2 linked regions of the Oligoflexus sp. genome follow. The protein of the gene in region 1 interacts with the protein of each later gene in a pairwise test. Links are inferred from orthologs where the notes say so. Each region holds a gene or a part of one and is shown in the gene's direction. Other genes may lie near its edges. The genes, in order: yhbY and rho.

The links.
Region 2: the proteins of yhbY (region 1) and rho interact in binary tests that used the Escherichia coli proteins (3 or more experiments, as listed by UniProt). The link is inferred for Oligoflexus sp. from one-to-one orthologs.

The regions. Positions count from the first base shown.
Region 1 is NZ_DASTAT010000010.1:27,114-37,683, reverse strand. Bases 3,916-6,808 are described here. They hold yhbY (ribosome assembly RNA-binding protein YhbY), read left to right. Parts: upstream 3,916-5,160; coding sequence 5,161-5,457; downstream 5,458-6,808. Other genes in these bases: VFO10_RS01225 (ATP-binding protein), read left to right, coding at 5,906-6,808; VFO10_RS01230 (hypothetical protein), read left to right, coding at 5,467-5,784; VFO10_RS01240 (hypothetical protein), read left to right, coding at 4,219-5,103; hisS (histidine--tRNA ligase), read right to left, coding at 3,916-4,087. Also shown: VFO10_RS01265 (DedA family protein), read right to left, coding at 1-125; VFO10_RS01260 (hypothetical protein), read left to right, coding at 307-768; VFO10_RS01255 (aminotransferase class I/II-fold pyridoxal phosphate-dependent enzyme), read left to right, coding at 853-2,034; lspA (signal peptidase II), read right to left, coding at 2,031-2,681; more of hisS, read right to left, coding at 2,750-3,915; more of VFO10_RS01225, read left to right, coding at 6,809-9,328; VFO10_RS01220 (hypothetical protein), read left to right, coding at 9,482-10,180; VFO10_RS01215 (FG-GAP-like repeat-containing protein), read left to right, coding at 10,299-10,570.
Region 2 is NZ_DASTAT010000112.1:10,491-20,979, forward strand. Bases 4,405-7,216 are described here. They hold rho (transcription termination factor Rho), read left to right. Parts: upstream 4,405-5,092; coding sequence 5,093-6,340; downstream 6,341-7,216. Other genes in these bases: VFO10_RS24695 (hypothetical protein), read right to left, coding at 4,405-4,574; rpmE (50S ribosomal protein L31), read left to right, coding at 6,416-6,616; prfA (peptide chain release factor 1), read left to right, coding at 6,726-7,216. In the rest of the region: flagellar hook-associated protein FlgL, read left to right, coding at 1-454; carbon storage regulator CsrA, read left to right, coding at 497-799; flagellar assembly protein FliW, read left to right, coding at 886-1,419; VFO10_RS24680 (aminotransferase class IV), read right to left, coding at 1,423-2,319; 30S ribosomal protein S12 methylthiotransferase RimO, read left to right, coding at 2,417-3,760; VFO10_RS24690 (carboxymuconolactone decarboxylase family protein), read left to right, coding at 3,776-4,174; more of VFO10_RS24695, read right to left, coding at 4,194-4,404; more of prfA, read left to right, coding at 7,217-7,811; prmC (peptide chain release factor N(5)-glutamine methyltransferase), read left to right, coding at 7,808-8,680; VFO10_RS24720 (AI-2E family transporter), read left to right, coding at 8,710-9,801. UniProt on the Escherichia coli protein: Facilitates transcription termination by a mechanism that involves Rho binding to the nascent RNA, activation of Rho's RNA-dependent ATPase activity, and release of the mRNA from the DNA template.

The DNA.
Region 1 (10,570 bases):
AAGATAACCATAAACACCAGAACATAGATCCATGGTCCCATGAACGTGATCCAGTTGTTCAGGTGCAGGTCCATGTGCAGGATGATGTCAATAAACTGCCTGATCCATTCGATTAAGATATCCATAGGCCTCGCTTTCCGTAGGGGCAAATAAACCGAAAGCTTATCATGGGTTCTTCCCACCAAGCGATGGTTCAGTCTGGCACGAATGGCCTGGCATAAATAATTTTCGGTTTAGGCAGCCTTCTCGCTTTTGGTTATACCAGGAGCGAGAAAGCTTTCACATTTTGAACAAAGGATGAAACCCATGAAACACTTCCTCCTCCTCACCGCTTTCCTTATGGCATCGGTCGCAAGCGCGAAGCCCGTGGCCTTTTTGAAGCAATCGGGCGGATTCTGCCCCGGCACCTGCCCGTCCTCGTCCATCACGATCGAACAGAATGGGACTGTGATCGTGGAAATACAAAAGTATGTGCCCACGCCCTCGGTCGAGCGTCGGGTGCTCCTGCGCATGGGCAAGGAACTGACTGCCGCCATGCTGAAGGACATTCAGTCGATCAGCAGCGCGGAGCTGGTGGACACGGATGAAGGTCAGCCCTTCTGTGCGGACATCCCTGAGCTGCTCTTCACGGTCGTTCAGGGCAACCAAAAGATTGATATCGGCTATGATCGTGACTGCCACAAATTCCGTATGGCGAATTTTCACGGTTCGCAGATCGTCGATATGCTGAAAGACTTCCTGCAGCTCCATTACTACTCCCTGCGTTGAGTCTCTTGCGCCGCCGCTTGTTTTTCGGGACACTGAGGGGCGGGTCCGGTCACCCGCTCGCTCAACCCTTGCCCAGGACGTCTCATGCTCGCATCGCGTTGGCAGGCTTTTTCCAGTTCGATCTTCTCCAAAATGTCCCAGATGGCTGCCGCGCATCAGGCTGTAAACCTGGCTCAAGGCTTTCCCGATTTTGATGGACCCGCGGCTATCAAGGAAGCAGCCATTCAGGCAATCCGGGGGAACTTCAATCAGTACGCCCCCAGCACGGGGCTCGGAGAATTAAGGCGACAGCTCGCCAAAAGACAGGCCGAGCAGTACGGGCTCACCTACGACTTCGCCGGCGAGGTCACCGTTTTCTCAGGAGCCACGGAAGCCATCTTCTGCTGCATTATGGGCCTATGCGGACCCGGGGATGAAGTCCTGACCTTTGAACCCTTCTTTGATTGCTATCCCGCTGCCACTGCCATGGCTGGTGCTGTTTTGAAAACAGTTCCCCTGCGCGCCCCGGACTGGTCGTTTTCCGTCGATGAACTGCGCGCAGCCGTGACGAGCCGAACCAGGGTTCTGCTGCTCAACAGTCCGCATAATCCGAGCGGCAAGGTCTTCAATCGTCAGGAACTGCAAAGTCTCGCCGACCTGGCCCAGGAAAAAAATCTTATCGTGATCACCGATGAAGTCTATGAAGAGCTGTTTTTCACGCCGGCGCGGCATCTGCCGATCGCGCGTTTGAACGGCATGCGGGACCGCACGATCACCATTTCCTCGACGGCCAAGACCTTTAGCCTGACCGGCTGGAAGGTGGGTTTCACCTTCGCCGATAAAAAATTAACGGAACTCATCCGCATCCCGCATCAGTACACCGTCTTCTGTTCCGCCACACCGCTGCAGGCTGGCATGATCGCGGCCTATCAGCTGGGGCAGGACTATTATCTGGATTTCCGCGAGCAGTATACGCGGCGTCGCGATACGCTCCTCGGCATCCTTCGAAAACATGGCTTCACCTGCAAAGCGCCGGAAGGCACCTACTTCATCACCGCGGACTACAGTCAGATCCAGGATATTCCAGATATGGAATTCGCGGCCTGGCTGACGGAAAAAGTGGGTGTGGCCTGCCTGCCGATTTCGAGTTTTTATTTGGATGCGGAGAACGCGCGGAAGAATCTGCGACTCGTGCGCTTTGCGTTTTGCAAGGAAGTGGAGACTCTGGAGGAAGCTGGCCGTCGACTCGCGGAACGACTGCCGCGAGCCCTGGCCGAACGCACTTAACTTTTCACGATCACGGTTTCAGGCGGACTGTCAAAGTCCGCAATCAAAGGCTTGCGACGCAGGATCATTTCCAGGATGAAGGCGATGATGCCGACGTTGATGGCGATATCCGCGACGTTGAAGACCGCGAAGTCATGCCGCCAGCCGAAAATATTCCAGCCCACGGAAACAAAGTCGATGACGTAACCCTGAATGATGCGGTCGATGAAGTTACCGATGGCACCCGCCAGGATCATGACCAGACCGAAACGGGTCAGGTGAAAGTTGATCGGCAGGGTGCGCAGGTAAAAGGAAATGTAGACCACGCAGATCAAGGTCACGAGATAAAAGAATGGCACCCGAATGTTGTCGGGAAGGTTCGACAGCATGCTGAAGGCAGCGCCGCGGTTCCGCTCATACTGAAAATTCATGCGAATGAAAAAGGCGTTCTCTTCATAGGGCGCTTCAGGACGCCCCACAGACGCCACAGGAACGGTTCGGCTTTTGTGGATATCGAGGTTCGTGGGATGGGAGTAAGTCATCAGGCTGTTCTGAGCATGACGCTTGGTGACCTGATCGATGGCGATGGTCGACAAAAATATAAGCACCAGAGCGGCCGCGATCTGTTTGCCACGGACCGTTTTCAGAAAAGACATCGTCATAGCCATCTGAGAGAATTCCTTGTGTTGAGAACCCGATATTTCAAGTTATCCTATCATCACCCGGCGGCGCAAGCTCAGCTGAGCTGCGAAAGCTCTGTAAAGGCGTCGACCCAAGGCACGGACTTTCTTTCCTGACCGCTGGCGAGATCCTTGATGCTGACTGTTTTACTGGCCACCTCATCCCCGCCCAGAGTCAGAACGTACTGGTACTGGCGCTTGTCAGCAAACTTGAACTGATTGCCGAGTTTGCCTTCCTTCAGAGCAATGTCGGCCAGGACTCCCGCCGCGCGCAGTTCCGCGAGCAACTGAAATCCGTAGCTCCGACCCTCTTCACCGGCCAGTGCGATGAATACACCACGGCGGGTTTTATCATCAGCCAGGCCAAGCTGCTCCAGAGCGGCCAGCAGGCGATCGACGCCGATGGATCCGCCCACTCCTGCCAGTTCCTGGGTGGAAAAACGCGAGACGAGGCCGTTGTAACGTCCACCTGACGAGATGGAACCGAAACCATCCAGCCCATCAATCGTGGTTTCAAAGACAATCCCCGTATAGTAACCAAGGCCGCGGGCAATGCTGAGGTCCACCCGAACTTTGGCCTTGGTGTTTTGATAAAGCTTTTGCAAAAGTCCGGCGGTCTCTTCGAGTCGCTTGATCTCCTGCAGGGCGGGTGTTCCCGCAAGCAGTTCCTTCACCGGATTCAAATCGGTTTGACCCGAGGCATCACGTCCCTGCAAAACTTTCAGAAGGCGATCGGCGCCTGAAGCCTCCGAGCCTTCGATCTGCAGAATAAGGTCTTTGACCGCGGGCTCGCCGATTTTCGCGAGCTTATCGAGGGCGATCAACGTTCGATTTTCACCGCCGGCCACCAGCTGGGGCAGACAGGCTTTGATAAGAGCGGACAGAATAATGCGATGACCGATGGCCATCGTGAACGCACCGGGCACCAGCTCGACGAGGTTGCTCATGATGCACGACAGCACTTCCACATCCGCCGCCAGCGAATCGACGCCAATGATATCCAGATCCGCCTGGCAGAATTCGCGGTAACGGCCCTTCTGAGGTTTCTCGCCGCGCCACGAATTGCCGATCTGCACTTTTTTAAAGGGGAACACGAGTTCGGAATAATTTTCCGCCACGAAGCGCGCGAAGGGAACGGTCAAATCAAAGCGCAAAGCCACCATACGTTCACCGTGGTCTTCAAAGCGATAGACCTCTTTATCCGTATCGGTGCCGCCGGTTCCAAGCAGAGTTTCCGCATACTCAAGGACGGGGGTATCAATCGGCAAAAAGCCGGCCTGAAAGGCTTTCTGATAGATGCGATCCTGGATGCGCTTGCGGAGGCTGGCTTGCTGCGGCAGATAGTCACGGAAGCCTTTCAATTTACGCGGCGTGATTCGTTCTTGCGTGCTCAAACTGCTTGCTCCCTTTGGCTCTCTCAAGTAATAAGGCAAATGTGCGCGAACAACCGAGCAGGCGGACCGCAATGAAGAGAATCGCAACCTTACCCTCAGCTGTCTTCCCCCAGTCGTTTTTGAAGGGGCCGATGACGGCGCTTATCATAAGCTATTGTTTGGGATTTGCAACCGCTTCCCTGGCTCAAAATGAACCTGTGGCGCCGCTTTCAAGTTTGCTGAGCAAAACGACCAGCGGTTACGTTCCCGATGGTGTTTGGAAGATCGGACCCGAGACGGAATACGGGCTCACGCCCCGCATGGGAATCGGCGTGGATCTGCCGGCGTTCGTTGCGGGTGCCACCAATCTTTTCGCACGCGGTGAAGTGTGGCAGAACGGGCGGCAAAGTCTTTCGCTCGGCCTTGATCTGGTGCGCATGAACCGCGACTCGCTTTTTTGGGGCTCGCAGAAGGATAATTTCGCCAAACTCAATGTGACCGGTGTACGGCCCCGCCTTGTCTTCAGTCATGCAGTATCGGAGCGCCTGATCGTTCACAGTTCCTGGGAAGCTGGTTCAGGCAAGGGCGATGTCGAACTCAGTGACGATGGCAAACGCCGTCTTTGGAAGAAAAAGTATCCCGACGCCGACTATGATACGCGCGACGAGAACGGTCATCCCAGGCGTGAAGACGGCAGCCGTATGCATGAGAATTACAATATCACGCACCGCTCGCTTCTTCTGCAGTCCCTCCTGGGGCTCGCGCAGGAGCGTTTTGAACTGACTGGCGAAATTCAAAGGACCCCCACGGAAACCCTGGTGCTGGCCGCTCATGTGGCTCGCTTTGATCTGGCCGATCTGCGCGCCGATCGCTTTGGCTGCAGCCTCTCGCAGCAGTGGCGTGGCCCGAAAGTTGGCTTCCGCGTTGGGATTGGCGTTCTTTATCAGGTCGTGAGTGGCCGCGATCTGGATGACGAAAAGATTGATGATGGCCGTTTCCTGCCCACCGCGGATTTGGATTTTTTCGTGCTGCTTTAATCTTGCATTCTTGACGGGTTCGAGCTAAACCAAGGGTCCTTATCGAGGAACAAAGCGATGAAAAAACTTACAAGCAAGCAGATCAAATATCTTCGTGGACAGGCCCATCACCTGAATCCCGTGGTTATTATCGGCCAGTACGGCGTAACAGAAGCGGTTCTGCGTGAAGTGGAAACCACCCTGAATTACCACGAGCTGATCAAGGTGCAGATTCGCTGTGACGATCAGTTGGAACTGCATGATATGATGGGCCGCCTGACGGATGGCGTGAAGGCCACCCTGGTCCAGGTCATCGGTCACAAGGCCGTTCTTTACCGTCAAAGCGCGGAAAAGAAGATCAAGATTCCAGTCTAAGGAAATGCCATGGCGGACAAGCTGGTTTATGTGACAGGCAAAGGTTCGACTCGCAAGGACGAGAAAACCAAATCCTTTCAGCCGGCCGCTGGTCCGACCAAAATGCGTCTGGAAATGAAGGGTCGCGGCGGCAAAACCGTGACCGTCCTCTGGAATTTCCCCTTCACCGAAGACGAAGTCAAAGCCATCATCAAAACCATACAGCAGCGCTCAGCCTGTGGGGCCACCTTCAAGGACGGGCGCGCGGAATTTCAGGGCGATGTCAAAGACAAAGCTCTGGCTTATTTCCAGGAGCAGGGCTGGAAGCTCCAGCTGGCGGGCGGTTGATCGTCGAAGTCCCTGATTTTTCTGGCATAATCTTTCAAAATTACCTTCTTTTTTCGAAATCTCTTTATTATTTCATGAGGTTGCCGATCACCCAGGGAAGCTTTTTTACCCTGGATGTGGCATGCGCATTCTGCTCCTCATACTCTTTTTTATCCTGCCGCAGTCTCTGACGGCCGCGATCATTCGTGAGGCAGTGCAGGGTGAAGTGGACCTGCGTGACTGGAACGGCCGGGACGCGCTGCGAATCTATGGAGATTGGCGCTTTTTCCCGAACGAGCTGCTCGGGCCGGCCGCAGCGCGGGAGCGCTTTCATCAGCAAGGCGGAGGCTTTCTTAAACCAGGCCAGCCCTTCCGCGCTTTTACCGAAAGCAAAATATCCAATCTCGGCTTTGGATCCTATATGGTTCGGGTGCAAAGCCCCTGTCAGCGCTGTCGCGTATCCTTTGCTTTGCCGCAGGTTTATGTCGCGGGTCAATTGTTTGCGTTTGATGAAAACGCGGTGGATGACCTGCCCCTCCTGGAATTGGGCAAGGTGGCAACGGTACCGCTTCAGGAAAAACCTCAGATCAGCAGCATCCTGACTCCGGGTTTCGCCATTCATGATCAGGCATATTTTTATATCCTCATCCAGGTCAGTAACTTTCATTATTACTGGGGTGGACTCTGGCAGCCGCCCGCCCTTTATATCCAAGACGAAGGTTTTCCCCGCGGCGAACTCATGAATGCCATGGTCCTGCTCGGCATCATGCTCTTCTGCTTCGTGCACAGCGTCAGCCTTTTTCTGCGGCGCCCTGAAGACAAGGCTTCCCGCGAGCTGGCGATTTTTTCGAGCATCATGCTCGTGCGCAGCCTGACCTTTGCCGTGGGCGGACGCCTCGTTCTCTTCGATTCGCTATGGGGCTGGGAACTGATCTGGGATATCGTATACGTTACACTGGGCCTTTCCTCGGCCCGATTCTATCGCTTCACGGCCGCCTGTTTCCCTGAGCATGCCTCGGCCCGCTTCGCACGTATCAGCTGGATTTCAGCTCTGGCTCTGACCGGCATCTTCATCATCACAAGCACGCTGCAGATGGAATATCTGGTGATGCTGCTCTATGCCCATAGCCTCATCTGCGGCCTCGCCTGTCTTTGGATCGTGCTTCGCGCCGCCTTTCATAGAAAAGAAGGCGCTTACATCGCGCTCCTGGGCAACTGCGCGCTTTCCTTGAGCGGGATCACCAGCCTCTTCTGGTACCTTGGCAACACCACCTTTTCCGCCATGGGCATTGAAATAGGCACAGCCATCTTTATGATCTGTCAGACACAGATCGTGGCCAAGCGTTCCGCGACAGCCTTTCGCAGAGCCGAGGAATTGTCGCGGGAGCTTGAGGAAAAAGATCGGGCCCGCACGCTCTTCTTTCACAACACCTCGCATGAACTGCGGACGCCTGTGCACGGCATCCTGGGCTTTTTGAATCTGATCAGCAAGGGCCAGTACGGTCCCATCAGCGACCGGCTGCGGCTGCAGGTGCTGAAGATCACGCGTCTGACGGAATCGCTTCGGGATCAGGTCAACACCATCCTCGATCTTGCAAAATCCAAAAGGGGTGAGCTGCAGCTGCACGTTCAAAAATTCACTCTGGGCGAAGGGGTGCGGCGCATTCATGATATCGTGGATGGCCTGCGGCTCAAGCATCCCCAGGTGCAGTTCATCCTGCATAACCAGATCAATCTGGATCAGGTTTTCATGCATGATGCGGAAAAGATCGTCACCATCGTTCGCAACCTTCTGAGCAACGCCTTCAAGTTCGCGCGCAGCGATGCTGTGAATCAGGTGAAACTTCTGATGCAGACCGATGCCGAGGGTCTTTACTTCGAAGTGCATGACACGGGCATCGGCATTCCGACCGATAAGACCGCGCAGATCTTCGATGAATTCTCTCAGCTTCAGAATGATGCGCGCCGTTCCTATGAAGGCACCGGGCTTGGACTCAGCATCGTCCGGGATCTTCTGGAGCTCATGCATGGACGCATCGAGGTCAAATCCGCATTAGGCGAAGGCTCCACCTTCAAGATCTGGATACCGGAGCAGCGGGCGGCCGATCATCCCGCCCAGGAAACTCCGGTTTTGACGGCCCTTCCTGGGGCCGCTGCGGCTGAATCCATGGAGACGGAGAGCGGTGGGGCAGGCGGCATCACGCTTCTTGCGAATCCCGCGCGCTTCACCATACTCGTGATCGACGACAACGAGCTGAACTGTGAAGTGGTTCAGGATCTTTTGCAGAGCGATGGCTATCGGGTGATGATCGCGACCGGCGGCAAGGACGGGATCCATCAGATTGAAGTCCTGCATCCGCATCTGGTTCTCCTCGATCTTATGATGCCCGACGTGTCCGGCGAAGATGTGATGAAATATGTGAAAAGCCAGGACAGGCTGCGCGAGATTCCGATCATTCTGATCACCGCGCGCGCCAATGAAGAGGACAGGCTGCTCGGCCTCGGGCTCGGTGCTGATGATTACCTGGCCAAGCCTCTGGTGCCGGATGAATTGCGCCTGCGCGTCCGGAACATCCTCGTGCGCTATGACGACAATCATCGACTCGCCATGCAGGAGTATCAGGATCGCATGTCCCAGCTGGGCGAGGTTGTCGGCGATCTGGCCCGGGAATGGCACAGCATTCATCAACGCGTGGCCGAGGATCTGCGACAGCCTGAAGAAAGAGTGCAGAAGGTCGGTCGTCTTCTGCCGCTGCCGCCCATGCAGCGGGATCTTCTGGTGAAGCAGCTTTGTCAGAAAAACGAGGGGCGCCCCACCCAGGAGCTTTTGGATATCCTGATGCCGCCCAACCCTGATCATCCCGGAAGCCAGGAACTGCTTTATCTCCGAACATTGATCAGCAAGCTCCCCTTATCTCATGAACAGGCCAAAGGCCTCTGGCGCAGCATGGGTCAGCTGTCCGTCCCGGAAATGCAGGAGGTCAGTGAAATGCTGCACCTCTGCCAAAGCTATCTGCATCTCGCCGAAGCCGCGGGGCATAGCCGGGAGCTTATGGAAAGCATACTGGCTTTCAGTCGCCAGGAAATGGATGAGCACATCATTGATCTGAAGCAAACAGTGGACCGCACCTGGAGCCTCCTTCGCAATCGCGCGGGGCGCCTGGGCATTGACATGCGGATGGATCTGAGGCCGATGACAGTCTTCTCGGTCAGTTCCCACATCCAGCATATTCTGCTGTGCCTCATCAATAACGCCATGGACGCTGTCGCGGATCTGCCGATTGATGAACGCTGGATCCAAATCTCATTGAACGTGGACCCGCATACGAGGCAGGTCGGAATTCATGTCAGCAATGGGGGCCAGCCTCTGAGCGCTCACGTGTGCGAGCATCTTTTCGAGCGCGGCTTCACAACCAAAGGTGAGACGGCCAAAGGCATAGGCCTTTTCATTTCCCAGCGTCTCGCCCGCCAACTGCAGGGTGATCTTTCCTATCGGAATGAATCCGGCCACACCACTTTCGTTCTGATTCTGCCGCCCGGTCATCGGGTTTCGCTCGCCGGCTGACCAGTTTCCCAACACACTGTCGAACAGAGTTTGGACAGAGCGCAGCCCTTGCGAGGCCAAGTCCTTGTCTTCCGGAACGTCGTAAGGTGGCCCATTTCTTGCAAAATATTACAGCATATAAAGATTCAAGAGCTGCACACTGGGAGAAACAACATGCTTCATCGTAACCTTGTCCTTGGTCTGGTTCTCGCACTGGCTGTATCCTGCGCTAAGAAAAGCAGCTCTTCCGAAGAATCAACTCCCGAGCAGGCGACGGCCGATCAAGCCACGGATAAGGGCGCAGCGCCAGCGGAAGAAACCGCGGTGGATGGTCCCACCACCGATCCCGCGTTTCTCGTCGGCAAATGGGTCAGCGATTGTGTCAACCAGCCTGGCTTTCTGCAGGCCAGCGTTGTCGTGCAATATGATTTCACCGCCGATGGCAACGCCAGCTCCAAGGTGATCTCCTATGCCGGTGCCAACTGCACCAAGCGTTTCACCAAGGCCGATGTGGATGCTATCAAGACCCAGATCAATGCCGATCGCGCGATTCAATCGCCTCCCGCCGCACCTTTGAATGCCGCGGAACTTGCTGAACTGGATGCTCTTTGGTTTCCACCCCTGAATGCATTCACCTTCAAACTCGGCAAGACGCTGATCGACCAGACCGTGGAGATGAACTACTCGCAGAAAATCGGCGATCAAACGATCAATACCTATGTCACCATCTTTGTCGAAGAAAATAACCTCTACTTTGCCGAAGTTTGCCGGAAAGACGATCTTGACAACGGCCGCTGCAATCAAATCGTCGGCGACAGCGTGAAGAACCGGGCCCGCGACATGACCAACGCGATTCCCTTCCACAAAATGTGATTTTTAGCAATTCAATCCAGAACGCGGGATTCCACTCCACCCTTTCAGGGGGCGGGGTGCGGATCCCTGCGTTCTTTGCTACAATTGGGGGACCATAAAAAGCTTAGGAGATGGAACCGTGCTGACTCACAGGATACGCTTCATCCTGGCCACGCTCGCGGTGGTCACACTCGTCGTCACCTTTGGGTATTTCTCGCGCTACCCGGACCTCAATAGGAAGGCCATGGTCGCCGAGAATCATAGCGTGGCCGATACCATTGCCATGTGGCCCATTTTAAAAGTCACGGCCAATGATCCTTTATGGAAAAAAATCGCCTATACGACAGTGAACTGGACCAATGATAATAAAAAAGGGATGGCGTTCGGCATAGCCCTGGCCGCGCTTTTGTC
Region 2 (10,489 bases), on another replicon or contig:
TGGCTTCATGGGCGATGACGGGGCGATCTTCCTCCAGATTGACGATGGCACGTTCCGCCAGGTCAACCTTCAGGCCCGGAATCTTTTCGAGCCCAGCGCCGATGAGCGTGAAGACGGGCACTTTGGAATGATCCATACCCTTCAGATCCTGAACGATGCTTTGAATGTCAATGACATCCAGGGCATTCAAAAGGCGATGGAGGAGCTGGACTTTCAGCTCGATAAGACGACGAGCTACCAGGCGACGCTCGGGGCGATTTATAACGCTATTGACGAAACGTCCAAAAAACTTGAGCTGAATCGGGAGCTGACGCAGTCGGACCTCTCGCGCATTGAGGATGCTGACACCTACAAGGTGACCTCGGATTTCAAGAAAACCGAGAGCGTGCTGCAGAGCACTCTCATGGCTTCGAATAAACTCTTGCAACCGTCATTGATGAATTTCTTGCAGTAATCCAGTTAAGGTATCGCGCCTCATGCCAGGGAGGGTTTAAAGGTGCTTGTTCTAACGCGAAAGGTCGGCGAGGGAATCTCGATCGGCGACGACATCAAAATCGTGGTCATGCAGATCAAAGGCAAACAGGTCCGTCTTGGCATCAAGGCGAGTCCCAGCACAGTGGTTCACCGCGAGGAAGTCTATCAGCGGATCCAGGATGAAAACCGCCAGGCCTCGACCACCGAAGTCGACAGCGTGGAGCAGGCTGCCGAAATGTTTGGGGACACGGACATACAAAATACCGCCTCGCCCTTGAAAAAGGTGACCCGGGTCGCCCGGAAAACGGACCCTAAGAAGTCCTAGGACTGAATCCTTGTTGACCTGATAAACTTAGGCTACACTAGTAACACGACCCCTACGTGCGACTGCAGCAACCGAGGAGAAGAGCCTTGATCAAGGTTAAGACCACCAGATTCGGTGATATAGAGATCGATGAGAAGGACGTGATCACCCTTCCCTCCGGCATCATCGGCTTTCCCGAACTGAAACAGTACGTGCTTCTGGATCACGATCAGGATTCGCCCTTCAAATGGTTGCAATCACTGGAAGACGGCGCGATCGCCTTCGTCATGATCAACCCCATGCTCTTCAAGCCGGATTATCTGGTGGAAGTGAATGAGGCCGAGGTCGGGGATCTGGAGATCGAAACGGAAGAGGACGCGGTGGTTTCGGTGATTATCACCATGCCGAGCGATCCGCAGAAGATGACGGCGAACCTCAAGGCCCCCGTAATTTTCAATCTGAAGAACCGCAAGGGTCGTCAGGTGATTCTGAACAATTCGGAATACACGACCCGTCATAATATTATGGAAGAGATGCGCAAGCATTCGGCCAACGCCGAACAGCAGTCTCTGCAGAATGTTATTGATCAGGCCCGTGAGCAGAAAGCCGAGCCTCAGGTCAGTAAAGCGGAAAAGAAATAAGCCTCAGTTCAGGGGGGAACCTTCCCCCTGATCACCTTCTCCTTCATGACTTTCCCAGCTTCGATACAACCTTAGAATATGCTGAAAAACGGCCTGGGGCCTTGTGCTATGCAGTCGATGCTTGTCGATGCGGCTGATGGGGAAGGGTCCACGTAAACTGGACGTGACAAAGCCTTCATCAAAGCGAGGCAGTTCGTCAAGGGTCAGGCTGCGCTCAGTCACTGGGATCTGGCTGCGTTCCAAAAGTTCGATGACCCGCGCCCGAGTGATGCCGCATAAAATGCCGGCGCTAGGGGGCGGTGTCGCAATCTCCACAAGGTCCCCGTCGCGACTGATCAGAAAGATATTGGCGCTGCCCGTCTCCGTAAATTCGGAATCTGCGTTCATCCAAAGGACATCATCATAACCTTCGGCCTGCGCCTCGACCTGGGCCGTGGCCGCATGCAGATAGAACGGGGATTTCAGCTGCTCGCCGCGTGGATTCAGGGGGTGCTTTTTGGTCTTCAGCTGAAGGCCGGTTTCATACTGAGCGGGGGCGGGCAGGGCAGCAGGAGCACAGAAAATATAGCGGTTCGGCTGCATTCCCGGTTCAACCCGCAAGGTCCCGCTCGTGCCGCGCGTGATCATAACGCGCAGAGCTGCGTGGGGAAATTTCGCAAGACCAAGCAGATGTTCGCACTCAAAGCGCAGCTCGGCATCGGTCCAGGGCATGGGAATCCGGGTTTTCCCGGCCGCCCGCCGGAGACGGGCCACATGGGCCGCAAAATCAATCAAGCGTCCCTCGCGCGCGGCAATCATTTCATAGACGGCGTCACCGAAGAGAAAACCCCGATCCTGCGCGGGGATAAAGGCTTCTGCGGCCTCTCTCACTTGACCATTCACCGAAACAAGTCCAGCCATACTTTATCCTTGCGGTTTTTGGCCCCTGGTGCTAGCTAAAGCAGGCCCTGTCACTAAAGCCCTCCAGCATAGACTTGCCAAAAGGAGTCAGCAGAATATGGAAGTCATAACTTCCCAAAATCGGAAAGTCCATCTCATTTCACTAGGCTGCGCGCGCAACCGGGTCGATTCAGAAGTGATGTTGGGTTCCATGCTGGCCGACCAATGGTCGGTGACGGACGATGCCGAGGAAGCGGATACGATAATCGTCAATACCTGTGGTTTTATCGAGGCGGCGAAAGAGGAGAGTGTGCAAACCATTCTCGAAGCGGCCGAGATTAAAAAAACCAAACCCGATATGAAACTGGTCGTCGCAGGCTGCCTGACCCAGCGCTATAAAAAGCAGCTGGTCGAAGGCCTGCCTGAAGTTGACCTCTTCGTGGGAACCGATGAATTTCCTCAGATCGCCAACTTCCTGAACGAGGAACTTCCCCAAGGGACTGTGAAGGCCAAGCGCACGCATTACCTTTACGATGGTTCCCTGCCCAAGAAAAACACCCTGTCCGCATCGGCGGCTTATGTGAAAGTCGCCGAAGGCTGTCAGCACAACTGCGCCTTCTGCATCATCCCTGCGATCCGCGGCAAACTCCGCTCCCGCCCCATTCCGAATGTGGTGCAGGAAGTGAAGAACCTCGCGGATCAGGGTGTGAAGGAAATCAATCTGATCGCCCAGGACCTGGCCGCCTATGGTCGCGACTGGGGTGAGTCGGACCTTCTGCCGCTTCTGCGCCAGCTGGTCGAGATCGAGGGCATCGAGTGGATCCGTCTGCTCTATGTATACCCCGAAAACATCAGTGATGAATTCGTCGAATTCTTCGCGAATCATCCGAAGATCTGCAAATACCTCGATATTCCCGTTCAGCATGCGAGCGATGAGATCTTGCAAAAGATGAATCGCGGCGTGACGCGCCATGATCTGCGCCAGGCCTTTACCCGCCTGCGCGAACGTGTTCCGGGCATCGCCATCCGCACCTCGGTGATGGTGGGCTTCCCCGGCGAAACGGAAGAGCAGTTCCTGGAACTGAAAGAATTCGTCGAAGAAATGCGCTTTGAACACCTGGGCTGCTTCATTTATTCCCAGGAAGAGGGTACAGTCGCTGGCCGTATGCCGAATCAGGTTCCCGAGGAAGTGAAGGCCCGTCGCCAGGCGGAGATCATGGAACTCCAGAAGGAACTGTCGCGGGAGAACATGCAGAAATTTGTCGGGCAGACCCTTCCCGTTCTGGTGAAAGGTCTTTCCGAGGAGTCCGAGCTGCTCGCCGAAGGTCGCCTGTCGATCCAGGCCCCCGAAGTCGACGGCGTCGTCTATATCAACGAAGGTGATTTCAAACCCGGCACGATCCAGATGGTCCGCATCACTGAGGCCCATGACTACGATCTGGTCGGAAAAATAGTGGATTGATGTTTCGAGGTGCGCATGAAGACGTCAGCTTTAGAACCGACATATATTTTTTCGGAAGCCGAAGCCAAGGCCAAAAGCCCACTCGCGGCCGAGTTCTTGGATGAGCGCAGCCGATTGAATGGCATTGTGAATGAAGCGGATAACAAGCTTCTGAAGCGCATCTACAACGTCGATACCAATGCGTATTTGGAAGGGGCTCTGCCGGCCAAGACCAAGGAGCTCATGGGACTGGTGGCATCGGCAACTCTGCGTTGCGATGATTGCATCAACTATCATGTGATTCAGGCCTGGCGTTTGGGTTGCACACGCGAGGAGCAGGAAGAATCCATCAACGTTGCCACTGTAGTCGGTGGTACGATTGTGATTCCACACCTTCGCCGTGCGTATGCACTTTTGCAGGAACTCTATAGCTGATTAAAAACGCAGGACGGTCCTAAAAACGCAAGACCGTCCACTCCGCTTGGAGGCCGGACAGGCGCAGTTTCTGCGACTCCTGAGCCCAAAGACTCTCGGTCCTGGGTCCGTTCTGTGCCTCGTTGAAGACCGGGGTGAAAATTACATAGGACCCAATCAGGCTGCCGCCGATAAAGCCAACGGACGCGCCGATTGCGACAAGGCGCAGGTTCTGGCTCGGCTGGGATTGAAAGCTCAAAAGAGCAGCGCCAAACGCGGCACCGAACGCCGTTCCGTAGCCTGCGGTGACGAAGAGATCCTGAAATCTTTCCTCGGTGGAAACCATTTGAGCACGCGCCGGAGACGAAGCGGTGCTCCATGCCAGGACCGCTAAAGCGGTGAAGGACACGATGCTTTTCATGGGGCTCTCATCGCTTGATGGGGGTTGTCTGTGCTGGGTATCATCTGCCTTAATTGTACCAAAGCTGGCGCTTTCTGCCTATCCAGGGTGAGCCAGGGCCTCAGGGCAGGGCATTTGCAATTGACAAATAAGCAGGAATGGAATATCCAACATTATAAGGAAAAGGCATCTGTTTTCAAAATCGTTTAACCTGCCAATTTCCGTCTTTTTTTCTTCTCTAAAAAAATGACTTATGCTGAATAAGTTTTCGATATCGCCTGGAGCTTTTCTCACGGCTTTTTTATCCAACCCATAGTTCAAGTTTCACTACCCACCTTTTTTTTAAGAGAGCTTATCCAATGACAGAAAGGGAAAAATCGGCATCGGCGGCAGCTACCAAGAAGCGCGCGACAGCTGCGAAAGTCGAAAAGAGCGAATCCGAAGAAGCTCTGCCCGAGACTCAACCTGTGACCATCACTCCAGCCAACGCCTCATCCAATGGTACGTCCACTCCTGGAACGACCCATGGACAGGTGGACATCAACCTGAAGGAGCTGAAAGAGCGCAGGATTTCCGATCTGAACAAACTCGCACGTGAACTGGGCGTCGAAGGCTCGAGCAGCATGCGCAAGCAGGATCTGATCTTCGCTTTGCTGCAGGCTCAGTCGGAACGCGGCGGTGTGATTTACGGTGAGGGCGTCCTGGAAACTCTGCCTGACGGCTTTGGCTTCCTCCGCGCACCGGATTACAACTACCTGCCAGGTCCTGATGATATTTATGTATCGCCTTCGCAGATTCGTCGTTTCAACCTGAGAACCGGTGATACGGTTTCGGGTCAGATTCGTCCGCCGAAAGACAGCGAGCGCTACTTTGCTCTCTTGAAAGTGGAAGCGGTGAACGGCGCGGCTCCGGATCCAGGTTTCGATAAGATCCTGTTCGACAACCTGACCCCGCTTTATCCCATGCAGAAATTCAAGATGGAAGTGGGCGGCTCGAACTATTCGACCCGTATCATCGACATCATGTGTCCGATCGGTAAAGGCCAGCGTGCTCTGATCGTGGCCCCTCCGCGGACCGGTAAAACCGTTCTTCTGCAGAATATTGCTCACTCGATCGAGAAGAACCATCCGGAAGCCATCCTGATCGTCCTCCTCATCGACGAACGCCCCGAAGAAGTGACGGACATGGAACGCTCGGTGAAGGGTGAGGTTATTTCCTCGACCTTTGATGAGCCTGCCCAGCGCCACGTCCAAGTGGCTGAGATGGTGATCGAGAAGGCGAAACGTCTGGTTGAACACAAACATGACGTAGTTATCCTGCTCGATTCGATTACCCGTCTGGCCCGAGCCTATAACTCTGTTGTACCTCCCTCTGGAAAGATTCTTTCAGGTGGTGTAGATTCCAACGCGCTGCACAAACCAAAAAGATTTTTTGGCGCAGCCAGGAATATTGAGGACGGCGGTTCCTTGACCATTATCGCGACGGCCCTTGTGGATACCGGCTCGCGTATGGACGAGGTGATCTTCGAAGAATTCAAAGGTACGGGTAACATGGAACTCGTTTTGGACCGCAAACTGGCGGAAAAACGCGTGTTCCCTGCGATGGACATCAACAAGTCCGGGACTCGTAAGGAAGAGCTGCTCTTGCCTAAAGACGTGCTCAACCGCATGTGGATTCTGCGGAAACTGCTGCAGCCTCTGAACACGGTGGATGCTATGGAATTCCTTCTGAATAAGATGGAGAAGACCAACACCAACCAGGACTTCCTGGAATCCATGAACGGTTAATCAAAAGCACCAGCCCATGGGATGCTCGATTGGCGAAGCATCTAGGGCTGGTTTGATGCGCGGAAGGAATTGAGTATGAAAAAGGAAATTCACCCGAACTATCAGGTTTCCAATGTTATCTGCGCCTGCGGTAACAAATTCGAAACCCGCTCGGTGAAAAAAGAAATCCACGTCGAGATCTGCAGCAGCTGCCACCCCTTCTTCACCGGCAAGCAGAAGCTGATGGATACCGCCGGTCGTATCGAGAAGTTCAAGAAGAAATACGCTCGCAGCTAATCTCTGCGCCGCGTTTTGGCAGCCCAAAGTCTCTCCAAGGCCCTATCTGGTCGGAGAGGGTTTGGGCTTCGCTTTTTGAACCGACGGCAAGCAGGAGGCTCAGTCCCCAATGTACGATAAACTTGAATCCATTGAATTCCGCTTTGTGGAAATCGACAGCCTGATGTCCCGCGATGGACTGAGTGGGGCTGAGATCACCAAACTTTCCCGCGAAAGGGCCGGTTACGCGGAAATCATCGCCGCCTACCGCGAATATAAAAAGCTCAAGAGCGATCGTGATGCCGCGAAGCTGATGCTCAATGAAGAGCCGGATGCCGAACTGCGCGCCATGGCCAAGGAAGAACTCGAAACCCTGGAACTGCGTTTGGTGGAAGTGGAAAAAGAGCTTCAGATCCTGACGCTGCCGAAGGACCCCAACGACGATCGCAACGTGATCGTGGAAGTCCGGGCCGGAACGGGTGGCGAGGAGGCCTCGCTGTTCGCCGCTGATCTTCTGCGAATGTATACGCGTTTTGCCGATAAATGCGGCTGGAAGACCGAACTCATGTCGGTGACCGAATCGGCCACCGGGGGTTATAAGGAAGCCATCATCCTGATCAAGGGTGACAAGGTTTACCGCCGCCTGAAATTTGAATCCGGCGTGCACCGCGTGCAAAGGGTCCCGGCGACCGAAGCCCAGGGCCGTATTCATACCAGTGCCTGCACCGTGGCGATCCTGCCTGAAGCGGATGAAGTGGATGATGTGCCGATCGACTCGAAGGATCTGGAAATCACTCTTTGCCGTTCCTCAGGTGCGGGCGGTCAGCACGTGAACACCACCGACTCGGCCGTGCGCATTCTGCATAAGCCCTCGGGCCTTGTCGTGGAATGCCAGGACGAGCGTTCCCAGATCAAAAACCGTGAAAAAGCCATGAAGGTTCTTCGCTCCCGCCTTCTGGAAAAAGCCCAGAAGGAGCAGGCCGACGCCATCAGCGCCGACCGGAAAAGCCAGGTCGGTTCCGGCGACCGCAGTGAACGGATTCGAACCTATAACTTCCCGCAAAGTCGCGTGACCGACCATCGCATCAACCTGACTCTTTATAAATTGAGTGAGGTGATGGAAGGAGACCTTGCGGAGATCGTCGATGCTCTGGCAGCCTATCATCAGACCGAACTTCTTAAAAATGAACTCGATAAGGTGCAAGGCGTATCATGAGCCAACAGATCTGGACCATCAAGGATGTGATCGACTGGTCGATTCCCTTTCTCAAGGAAAAGGGTTCACCGAGCGCCCGGCTGGATGCCGAACTTTTGCTCAGTGATGTCCTGGCCTGTCGCCGACTTGATCTTTATCTGGATCATCATAAGCCTTTGAATAACGAGGAACGCAGCGCCTTTCGCGATCGCATCCGGCGGCGTTCCCTGGGTGAGCCGGTGGCCTATATCCTGGGCAGGAAGGAATTTTATGGCCATGAATTTTCCGTCGGCCCGGCGACCCTGATTCCGCGCCCGGAAACCGAGCACCTGGTTGAAATCCTTCTGAAAAGTTTCCCGGACGACAGCCAGCTCACAGGCCTTGATGTGGGAACCGGGACCGGCTGCATTGCGATCAGTCTGAAAAAAGCGCGGCCGCAGTGGAACCTGGAAGCCTGGGACGTCAGTCACGAGGCTTTGAGCGTCGCGGCAAAGAACGCCGAAAAACTTTCTGCGCCGGTGACCTTGGAGCAGCGTGATGCTCTGAAGGATGCAAGCTGGTCGGCCTGCCTTCACGGCTTTGATTTCATAGCCTCCAATCCCCCGTATATCGCGGCGTCTGAACGTTCCGAGCTGCCGGTGTCCGTGGTTCGCTTTGAGCCGAGCCTGGCACTTTTTGCCGAGGAAAGCGGACTGATTTTTTATCGGACCTTCGCGCGGAAGGCTGCCCAGAGTCTTCGCAAAGGCGGCAAAATTTTCCTTGAAATCGGCTCCGGACAGGCTTCTGATGTATGCTTGTTATTAGAGGAATCAGGCTGGCAGGACATTGCCGTTCATCAGGATCTGGCAGGACTGGATCGCGTGATTACTGGAACAGCTCCTCTCACATAAGCTCCCGTTTAGGAAGGCTGTAAAGAGCGATGGTCGATCAGCAGCAGTACTCCTGGCCCCTGTTTCGACGTTTTCTGTTCCTGTGCCTCGGTGCCGGCACAGTCCTTATGCTTTTGGCCTATCTTTACCGCTCCATCATGATCGGACTCGTGACGAGCGCGATCATCTCCTACATCGCGGCTCCCGGTATCAATTATCTTTGCGAGATCCTCCCCGTCACGCGCAAGACGCTGGTCGGGATTTTGATTTTCCTTGTGGTGACGATCTGTACGCTCGGTGCGGTGCTCGGCATTCCTTACATCTATCAGGAGCTGCTGAATATCGTGCAGATGGTGCCGGATGCGATGGCCTATGCCGAACGCCTGGCCAAACCTTTGATCGACTGGGCCCGGCATTCGAAGATCGTCCCGGATGAAACCATCGAGGCCGGCTTTCGCAAGATGAACCTTCTGCAGCACGTGATGGGCGCGTCGGATACCATGCAGGGCGTCTTCTCCCGCACGCCCAAGGTTTTGGAATGGGCCTTCAACCTGGCTATGATTCCGCTCTTCACCTATATGATGCTGGCCGACAAGGATGATATCAGGAGCCTTGTGAAAAACTGGACGCCGAAGGATCTGCATCCTCTGATGCGGGTGTTCGTGGCCCGGATTGATACCGTGCTGCGCGCGGTGGTGAAGGGTCAGTTCCTGGTCGCGTTTGTTCTGAGCATCTTTTATATGGCTGGCTTCAGTCTGATCGATCTGCCCTCGGGCATCGCCATCGGTGCGATCGCCGGAATCTGCCGCGTGGTTCCCTACTTCGATGTCTTCGTCGGCCTGATTCTGAGTTCCATTGTGATCATGACGCAGGGCAGCGGCATTGCGGTTTTCATCGGCGTTCTGATCGTCATTGCCGTGGTGCAATCACTCGACGGCATGATCATCACCCCGCGCATCATCGGTGATCGCGCGGGACTGCATCCGATTATCGTTATCGCTTCGGTTTTCTCTTTTGGTCACTGGTTCGGCCTTTTGGGTGTCCTCCTCGCGGTCCCGATTGTGGCGGCCTCTGTGGTGGCTTTGCAGATTTGTCTGCCTTACTTACAAAACTCACCATTTTATCGCCTGCCGCCCTCTTAGCCGCGGAACTCGGCGCGATCACCAACACAAAATTCGTCTTGTCCTTTTCGATGCTGGCCAGGTTTTCCAGCTTGTCAAGATGCACGGCCTCTTCGGGGCCGCTGATATCAAAGACGAGCAGCGAGCGCCGATCGTTTCCTAATACTTTCATACAGCTGGCTATCAGCGCCGGACGGCGGTAAGGTGTATCCAGGATGACCAAAGGGAATTCCACCTGACTGTAATGCGAAAGCCAGGCATCGCGTTCCTCGGGCTCACGTGGCGGGAAGCCTAGATAGAGAAAGGGTCCATTGAGAAATGGACAGATCGAAAGGGCGGCTGTCACAGAACTGGGACCGGGTATGGGTGAGACATGGGCGCCGGCCGCGTAGGCGACTTCGAGCAGCTTATTGCCCGGATCAGCCAAAGTGGGAGTGCCTTGGTCGCTCATGAACACCACGGTCTGACCGGATTTCAGAGCTTTTTTGACGGCATCAATGGTGTCGAGTTCGAGATGCTCTGTCAAACGAAGGTAGTCACGATGGATGGAAGCGGCCTTGAGTGTTTGTCGGGCAACCTTGTCCTCTTCGAAGACGATGAGGTCGGCTGTCCGCAAAGCTTCCAAACTGCGCAGGGGAATATCGTTTGGGTTTCCAAGAGCATTGGCTGCCATTATGAGCTTGCCGCTCGGGCTTTCGGTATGTGATGG